DNA from 2 places in the Raskinella chloraquaticus genome. Region 1 is predicted to be linked to the other one. Evidence: riboswitches for the same ligand, from Rfam matches in the RefSeq annotation. Region 1 holds a riboswitch; the other holds the start of a gene.
The links. A riboswitch is a leader RNA that binds a small molecule or an ion and turns the genes downstream of it on or off. The one in region 1 is predicted to bind thiamine pyrophosphate.
Positions count from the first base shown of each region.

Region 1 (4,424 bases):
GCGTCACCAACAGCGCGCGGGGAAAAAGGTTGGCAATCAGGGCATCCACCGCTCCATCATCAATGAGCGCCGCGCCCGATTGGGCAACCATCACAGGGTCAAGCACGATGAATGGGCACTCGCGCGCCATCAGCCCGTCAGCGACAGCACTGATCGTCTCACGATTGCCGAGCATGCCGATTTTGATCGCCTTGACGGCGAGATCGTCAAAAACCGCGTCCATCTGCGCACGGATGATGGCGGGCGGCACGGCATGAATGGCCGTCACGCCCTGCGTGTTCTGGGCGGTAAGCGCGGTGATCACGCTCGCCCCATAGACACGCTGGGCAGCAAAGCTCTTCAAATCCGCCTGAATGCCCGCCCCGCCGCTTGAATCCGAGCCGGCAATCGTCAGCGCAATGGGAATCGTCATCGCCGGTTTGCCCGCGCTTTGGTGATTTCGGCAGAAAGGCGCGCTGCCGCCATGGCGGGCTCGCCATCTGCAAAAATTGCCGAAATAACGGCAATACCATCAGCGCCCGCGGCGATCACCGACCCACAATTATCAACCGTGATACCGGCAATCGCGCATATCGGCAGATCAGCGCGACGCGATCTGAGCACATCGACCAGACGACGAAACCCGTCCAGTCCCAACGGCGCCGTCTCATTGACCTTGCTGGCGGTCGCAAATACGCCGCCAAGTCCGACATAGTCGATCACCTCGAGCGGCGCGGCACGCGCCTCCGCTTCGCTGCGCACCGTCAGGCCAATAATAGCGTTGGCGCCCAGAATGCGCCGCGCGGCGTCCGCCGGCAGATCATCCTGCCCGACATGGACCCCGTCAGCCCCGCAGGCCATCGCGATGTCAACCCGGTCATTGATGATCAGCGGCACGCCTGTCCCCGCAAGCGCTGCTTTCGCGGTCATTGCCAGATGAAGAAAAGCGTTCGTGGACATGGATTTACAGCGCAATTGCAGCAGGCGGACGCCGCCGGCAGCCGCCGCGCGCAGCGCGTGCGCCATCTCGATGCCCGGCGTCACATCAGGGTCAAAAATGGCGTAAAGCGACAGATCAAGAGATGTCATGACAATCTCGCCCTCTCGCTCAGTATCGCGTCATCCATCGCATGCAGCGCATCGATGAGATGGACCGAGAAACTACCCGGACCTTGTGCTTTTTGTGCCGCGATCTCTCCGGCAACGCCCATCACGATGTGCCCGGCAATGGCTGCGAGGATCGGTTCGCGCGTGACTGACACAAAGGCCGACATCAAGGCCGCTTCGGCGCAGCCGATCGCCGTCACCTTTTGCAGGAAGGGATGTCCGTTGCCGCAGATGACGGGCGTCCTCCCGTCGCTGACGCAATCCGAAGCTCCGCTCACGGCAATCGTTACGCCGCCTGCAAGCGCACGCGCCTGAATGACGTCCGCCTGCGCCGGCTCGTCAAACAACGCACCATATTCGCTGCCATTGAGCCGGATGATGCGCGGCGATTTTGCAAGCAGCTCTTGGGCAAATCGGCCACGATCCGCCGAGCGATCAATAAAGACCGGGTCAAGGACCCAGGGCTTGCCAGTTTCACGCGCTGTGTCGACCGCAATACCCACCGCCTCGCGCCGCTCACGGTCGAAAGTCCCGAGATTGACCAGAAGCGCATCGGCGCTCGCGACAAAGGCACCAATCTCTTCCGGCGACACCGTCATCGAGGGAACAGCGCCGATGGCAAGCAAGACGTTGGCCGTGAACTGGGCCGCAACGATATTTGTCAGACAATGGACACGCGGCTGTCGCCGTCGCAAATGACGAAGCGCTTCACCCAAATCGGCTACTGACGGACGCAACGCGCTCAAGATCTCGATTTCCTCCGCCGGCATGACCCGGTTCAGGTTCGACGGGTTGGACGTCACCTCTCAGCCTGATCATTCAGGCACCCCGACGAGATGACGGGGAATGTAAGCGTATGGCGGGTTTTTGGCAAGGCGCTGGCGCCTCAGCGCGGCATGCGGGCGGCGGCCTCGTATTTTGCTTTAAGCCCCAGCTGACGCTCGCGGAAGATGACGAACATGCCCGACAGAATGACGACAAGACCGCCAATGATGGTCTGCGTGCCCGGCACATCGCCAAACACAAACCAGCCCAGCATCGTCGCCCAGGCAATCGACGTATATTCGAAGGGCGCGATGAGGGACGCATCGGCATATTTGAAGCTGGTCGTAAGGAGAAGCTGGCCAACGCCGCCGCTGACCCCGATGGCCAGCAGCAGGGCTGCTTCGCCAGGCGTTGGCATCACCCAGCCGAAGAGCGCGCTCGCCAGACCAATCGCCGCGCCACCCAGCGAAAAATAGAAGGCGATGGTTGGCGGTTCTTCCGTTGACGTCAAAGCCCGCACCGTCACCATGGCGAAGGCTGAACAGACCGCCGCGACAAGGCACAAGAGGGCGCCGATGGCCGCCGCACTCGGAGACGTTGTCAACGCTTCGCCCAGATGCGGCCACAGGATGATCAGCACGCCCACCATCCCGATACCAACCGCTGTCCAGCGATAAATGCGCACGCGCTCATGCAGGATCGTTGCGGCAAAAATCACTCCGAAAATCGGCATCGCATAGCCGATCGCCGTCGCATCGGGCAGCGGAATATAGGACAGACCGGCAAAGCCGAGCGCCATAGAGCTGATACCGATACAGACGCGCAACACATGGGCGAAGGGCCGTCTGGTCGCCAGCGCAGCGCGCACCGGGCCACGCATGGCAATGTAAACCAGGATCGGAATGACGGCAAAGAGCGAGCGTGCAAAGACGATTTCACCCGTCGGCAGGCGGGCCGCCACCAGCTTCACCATCATCGCCATGACGACAAAAACAAAGGTGGCGGCGATCTTGAAGACAATGCCGTAAAGTTCGCTCAAGGTCGCCTGCCTTCCCGTTGCTGTGGATCATCACAACAGGGCACATCTTTCACCGTCGCTTGCCGTGACAACCCCATCTAGATGAGGCCGCGCGCTGAAAGATTGCGTATCAGTGCCGCCGTTCCAAAGCGCCACGGTGGCGCGTCATCGGTGGGGCGGACACGATTGACGAGACTGCCAAGCTTGCTGCTGCGAATGGTGACGATATCGTTGGTCTTGTGTGTGAACCCCTCGCCCCGATGGTCGCGATCCTCGATCGGCGCAAACATCGTACCGCAGAAAAGCACGAAACCGTCCGGATACTGATGATGAGGGCCAATCGTCTGTGACACCAGATCAAGCGGATCGCGCGCAATCGCCGTCATGGTCGAGGAGCCGGTGAGGCGAAAGCCGTCCTCGCCCTCGACCACCAGTTCGACATGGGCGCGGCGAATATCTTGAAGCGAAAAACTATGGTCGATCAATCGAACGAAGGGGCCGATGGCCGTTGAGGCATTATTATCCTTCGAGCGCCCGAGAAGCAGCGCCGAGCGACCCTCGACATCACGCAGATTGACATCATTGCCCAGGCTTGCGCCGACCAACACTCCGCGCGAATTGACGATCAGAACCACTTCAGGTTCCGGATTGTTCCAGCTTGAGCCCGGGTGGATGCCGATATCAGCTCCCGTGCCCACCGCGCTCATCGGTTGCGCCTTGGTGAAGATTTCCGCGTCTGGGCCGATACCGACTTCGAGATATTGTGACCAGGCGCCGCGCGCCATCAGTGTTTTTTTAAGCGCTGCTGCCTCGGGCGAGCCGGGTTTGAGGCCGGAAAGATCACGCCCCACACTGGCCAGAATGTCCGCCCTTATGGCATCCGCGCGCGCCGGTTCACCCCGCGCCTGCTCCTCGATCACCCGCTCCAGCAGGGACAGAATAAACGTGACGCCTGCCGCCTTGATCGCCTGAAGGTCGATGGGCGCAAGGAACGACAGACCGGCACCCCCTTGCGCGCCGCCCGCCAGAATGTCGTCCAGAGAGCCAAGCCGCTCACCCTTCACCTGACGTGCCGCCGCAGCAGGATCGTTTTCTTCACACAACACACTCACCAGCGGAAACGAGCGTGAGATGTCGTAGACCCCGTCATCATCAATGCGCACCACCGACGGACCGTCCTGATCAGCCCGCCAGACACGACCGATCAACGTCCCTGTCGTGCCATCGGCCGGCAAGGTGGTTTGCGCCGAATGATGTAATCTTGTCACAAATCCTCCATCCGGCGCCCCGATTGCCGCTGCCCATAATGATCCTTGTCCGCCACCGCAATCAACCTGAATTGCGTTGCGGGCTTGGTCTTCGCCTCATGGCCGATTATAGAGCCTTGCCGCGAGGCGGGAGACGGCCGGTATGGACTGGACAAAAAGCGGAACGATATTGGTCACCGGCGCCAGTGGCTTTGTCGGCGCAGCGGTGTTGCGTGCTCTTGCCGCAAAGGGCGCGCGGCTGCGGGTTTTGGTGCGCGCGGGCAGTCCGCGCGATAATCTCGCCGGCC
Region 1 covers NZ_JAKFWN010000043.1:26,135-30,558, forward strand. The annotation lists gene thiD (bifunctional hydroxymethylpyrimidine kinase/phosphomethylpyrimidine kinase) at 1-412, opposite strand, end outside; gene thiE (thiamine phosphate synthase) at 409-1,068, opposite strand; gene thiM (hydroxyethylthiazole kinase) at 1,065-1,832, opposite strand; TPP riboswitch at 1,824-1,927, opposite strand; gene ACINK1_RS13975 (DMT family transporter) at 1,973-2,890, opposite strand; gene ACINK1_RS13980 (fumarylacetoacetate hydrolase family protein) at 2,968-4,137, opposite strand; gene hpnA (hopanoid-associated sugar epimerase) at 4,280-4,424, shown strand, end outside.

Region 2 (4,424 bases), on a different contig from region 1:
GGGTGGAGGCGCAGGAGAGACAGGCGGAGTATCGGAAGGGCTGGACGTCGCTACCATCTGTACTACTCAAGAGGATTAAATCTGTATTCCACAGGCATCGAGAGGGAAACAAAAATTATTCTGGATAAGCACGCAAGTGAAAATCACTTCTTTCGCCGTCAATTTTCTCTCTTATCCACATACAACTTCCCCCCGCCTGCCATGAATTTCTCGCTCATCTCGGCCATGCCGGCGAGTGCGGTCTTCTCATTGTCGAGAAGCTCGGCTGCCTCTTTTCGGATGTCCTGGGTGATTTTCATCGAGCAGAATTTCGGCCCGCACATGGAGCAGAAATGCGCCGTCTTATGCGCGTCCTTGGGCAGCGTTTCGTCGTGGTAGGCGCGCGCCGTATCGGGATCAAGGCCGATATTGAACTGGTCCTCCCAGCGAAATTCGAAGCGCGCCCGGCTCATCGCATCGTCCCTGAGCTGGGCGGCCGGGTGGCCCTTGGCAAGGTCGGCTGCATGCGCGGCGATGCGGTAGGTGATGACGCCGGTCTTCACATCATCGCGATTGGGCAGGCCGAGATGTTCTTTCGGCGTCACGTAGCACAGCATCGCCGTGCCGAACCAGCCGATCATGGCGGCCCCTATGCCCGACGTGATGTGGTCATAGCCTGGCGCGATGTCGGTCGTCAGCGGCCCCAGCGTATAGAAGGGCGCTTCGCCGCATTCCTTCAACTGCTTGTACATATTGACCTTGATCTTGTGCATCGGCACATGGCCGGGGCCCTCGATCATCACCTGGCAGCCCTTGTCCCACGCCACTTTGGTAAGTTCGCCCAGTGTCTCCAGCTCGGCGAATTGCGCCCGGTCATTGGCATCGGCAATCGAGCCGGGGCGCAAGCCATCGCCCAACGAGAATGACACGTCATATTTGCGCATGATGTCGCAGATATCGCCGAAATGCTCGTAGAGGAAACTCTCGCGATGGCCGGCAAGGCACCAGCGCGCCATGATGGAACCGCCACGGCTGACAATGCCGGTGACACGATGGGCGGTGAGCGGCACATAGGCCAGGCGCACGCCGGCATGGATGGTGAAATAATCGACGCCCTGTTCGGCCTGTTCGATGAGAGTATCCTTGAACACCTCCCAGTCAAGCTTCAGCGGATCGCCGCCAACTTTTTCCAGCGCCTGATAGATCGGCACCGTGCCAATCGGGATCGGCGCATTGCGCAAGATCCAGTCGCGGATGTTGTGGATGTTGCGACCCGTTGAGAGGTCCATCACCGTGTCCGCTCCCCAGCGGATCGACCACACCATCTTTTCCACCTCTTCGGCAACCGAGGATGTGACCGCCGAATTGCCGATATTGGCATTGACCTTGACAAGGAAATTGCGGCCGATCGCCATCGGCTCCAGTTCCGTGTGATTGATATTGGCGGGGATGATGGCACGGCCACGGGCGATTTCCTCACGCACGAATTCCGGCGTGATGAAGGGCGGAATGGCAGCACCGAAGCTCTCGCCATCGGCGATGATGGCCTCAGCGTTGTCGAGCGCTTTCTCACGGGCCAGATTCTCGCGATGCGCCACGTAAATCATTTCCGGCGTGATGATGCCGGCGCGGGCAAATTCATATTGCGTCACCATCTGCCCGTCCTGACCAACACGCACCAGACGATTGGCGGGGCAGGCGGGCACGAGCTTATCGAGCGGCACGAAGCCATTGTCCTCGGGCTTCACCGCGCGGGGTGTTGCGGCGGCGAAATGGCGTCTGGCGATCCATTCTTCGCGGATTTGCGGCAGGCCGTTGGCCAGATCGATTGTGGCTTTAACGTCTGTATAAGGGCCCGAGGCATCGTAGACCCGGACCGGCGGCTCGCTGGCTGATGGGTCAAGCGCGATCTCGCGGTAGGGAACGCCGATGCCGTGAAGACCGGGGAACTGCCCGTAGCGCTTGGCCGAGCCGGTGACGGGCCCGGTGGTGACGGTTTGCGGCGCGGCAGCTTCAGGCTTCTGGTGAATGGTCATGACGTATCCTCCACATGTGTGACGGGCACGGGCAGGGGGAGGGAGCGCTGGTTGCGCAAGATCCGTCCCTCCGCCGGCATGACCCGGATCAGGTTCAAGGGTCACCGCGCCGGCAATCTGCCTGTCGGTATCTCAGCCCTCTCGGCAGGGCCCCCCTCGGATAGGTGTCAAGGTCTGCTTCCTGTGCCTGAAAGTCAATGCGGTGGATTACTCCGCCACCCGCCCGATCAGATTGTCCCAGTTGACGATGCTGAGCAGGTTGGCGTTGGCGTCCGTCCACAAAAGCGTGCTTTTGCCATCGTCACGCCACTGCGACAGGCCGGATTTGATGTCGGGCGCAGCAAAAAGCGCCGCATCGCGCGTGTAAAGCGCCCAGCTCACCGTGTCATCGCAATCATCGCTGGCGGACGGCGTTTCAAACCAGCCGACATTGAGACTGAATTCCTTCGACAGCCCGCGATGGAGCGGCGCCAGCCCGAAGACGTCGATCTCGAAATTGATGGCAAGAATACCGCCGGGCGCCAGGTGCCTGAGATAGATGTCGAAGGCTTCTTTTGTCATCAGATGGAGCGGCGGCGAGGCGCCGCGAAAGGCATCGACGACGAGAAGATCGAACTTGCCGGGCGTGCCGGCGGCAAGCTCGCGCTCCAGCAGGATGCGCCCGTCGCCATGGAAAACCTGCACCTTGGCCTTGCTGTCGCGCACGAAGGAGAAATGCCGGTTGGTGAGGTCGGTCACAGCCGGGTTGAGCTCATAGACACGCATGTCATCACCGGGTTGACCAAGTGCTGCCAGAACGCCGACACCAAGGCCGACCGAGCCGATGCGAAGTGGCATTTTGCTTGCCGCAGGCCGGGCCCGCAACGCTGCAAGGGCGTGGCCGACGCCGGAGCCTGGCAGGAAGGCGCAATAAGGTTCATTGCGTCTGGCCGGGATCTGGTATTGCGAACCCTGCGGCACGCCCGCCTGCACCATGGTGAGCGAGAAGCGTTCCGGCTCGTCCTGATGTTCGCGAATAATTTTCACGACCCCGTAGAAATTGCGGATGCGATCGACGACGTCTCGCTCACTATGCGCCGTCTGCGACAGGGCATAGCCTGCACCAGCAATCGCTGACGCACAGCTGGCGATCAGCGCCAGGCGTTGCCCGCGTGCGCCTGGCTCGAGGCTGCGCCATGACAGGGCAGCACCCATCACGGTGGTAGCTATCAGGGCCAGCGGATATTCCCAGTAATCGGAGAAAATCAGCGGGGCAATCAGCGCCACCGCGATGCCGCCAAGGGCGCCACCGAGCGAAATCGCCATGTAAAAGCGCGGCAGGCGTGTGGCGGGCGGCTGCAGGCGGACCATTTCGGCATGGCAGATCATGCATCCTGCCGTCATCGTCGCGGCATTGAACGCAAGGCGCAGCAGCAGGCCCTCGCCTGGATCGCTGGGCACCAGCCCGACACTGGCGACTGCAAGCAGCACAAAGCCGATAAAGAACCCCAGCCGGTGATAGAGGTGCTGGTAGCCGAAGGCGATGATGAAGGTCGCAAGATAAAGCGACAGTGGCAAAATCCACAGGAAGGGGATGACGGCCGTCCACTGCGTCATCTGGTTGGTGGTCGCAATCAGCAGCACCGAGCCGAGCCCAGAGTAGACGAGCCATAACCAAAATCGATCGCTGGCGGCGGGCGCTGCGCTGGCGTCGGCCATCTCGCTCATCGTGGCGGGCGGGTTGGCTCGCATCAGGACAATCGCCGCGCAACCCGCCATGAGGAGCGCAAACACAACGAAAAGGCGCGACCACCCGATCGTCTGTTCGGGGCTGGAGAGCAACGGCTCGAAGATGAAAGGATAGCTCAGCAGGCCAAGAAACGAGCCTAGATTGGAGACGGCAAAAAAGCGCGAGGCCAATAGCGAGCGGTCGATCTGGGCAAGCCAGCGTTGCAGCAGGGGCGAGGTGGTGGACAGGACCATATAGGGCAGCCCGACGCACACCGTCAGCAGCGCCATGATGCGCCCGAGCGGATTGTCGGCGTTATCGGGTTTGTAGGCGTCCGACGGGGTAATCGGCAGAGCAAGCAGGGCAAGCCCGAGCAGGCCGATATGCAGGAGCGCCTGGGTGCGCGGCCTGATCGGTGCGGTGAGCGCGTAGGCGTAGCCATAGCCTGCCAGCAAAGCGAGCTGGAAGAACAGCATGCATACCGTCCAGGTCGTCGCGCTGCCGCCAAACCAGGGCAGGATGAACTTCGCAAGCACCGGTTGCACCTGAAACAGCAGAAATCCGGCTAAACCAAGGGTCGCCGAGAACATGATCTTGGTCAGCAATGCGGCGGGCATGGATCAACCTTTTTCCGGTAATGCGCGCTTTTGCTCATGGAAAGCTTGTGAAATCAAGATCCCTGAAGCAGTCAATTGCCACAA
Region 2 covers NZ_JAKFWN010000001.1:79,991-84,414, reverse strand. The annotation lists gene ACINK1_RS00445 (hypothetical protein) at 1-57, opposite strand, end outside; gene thiC (phosphomethylpyrimidine synthase ThiC) at 159-2,015, opposite strand; TPP riboswitch at 2,064-2,182, opposite strand; gene ACINK1_RS00435 (fused MFS/spermidine synthase) at 2,223-4,340, opposite strand.
Region 2: it holds a riboswitch for thiamine pyrophosphate, as region 1 does, so the genes downstream of both, thiC (phosphomethylpyrimidine synthase ThiC) here and thiM (hydroxyethylthiazole kinase) in region 1, are expected to answer to the same signal.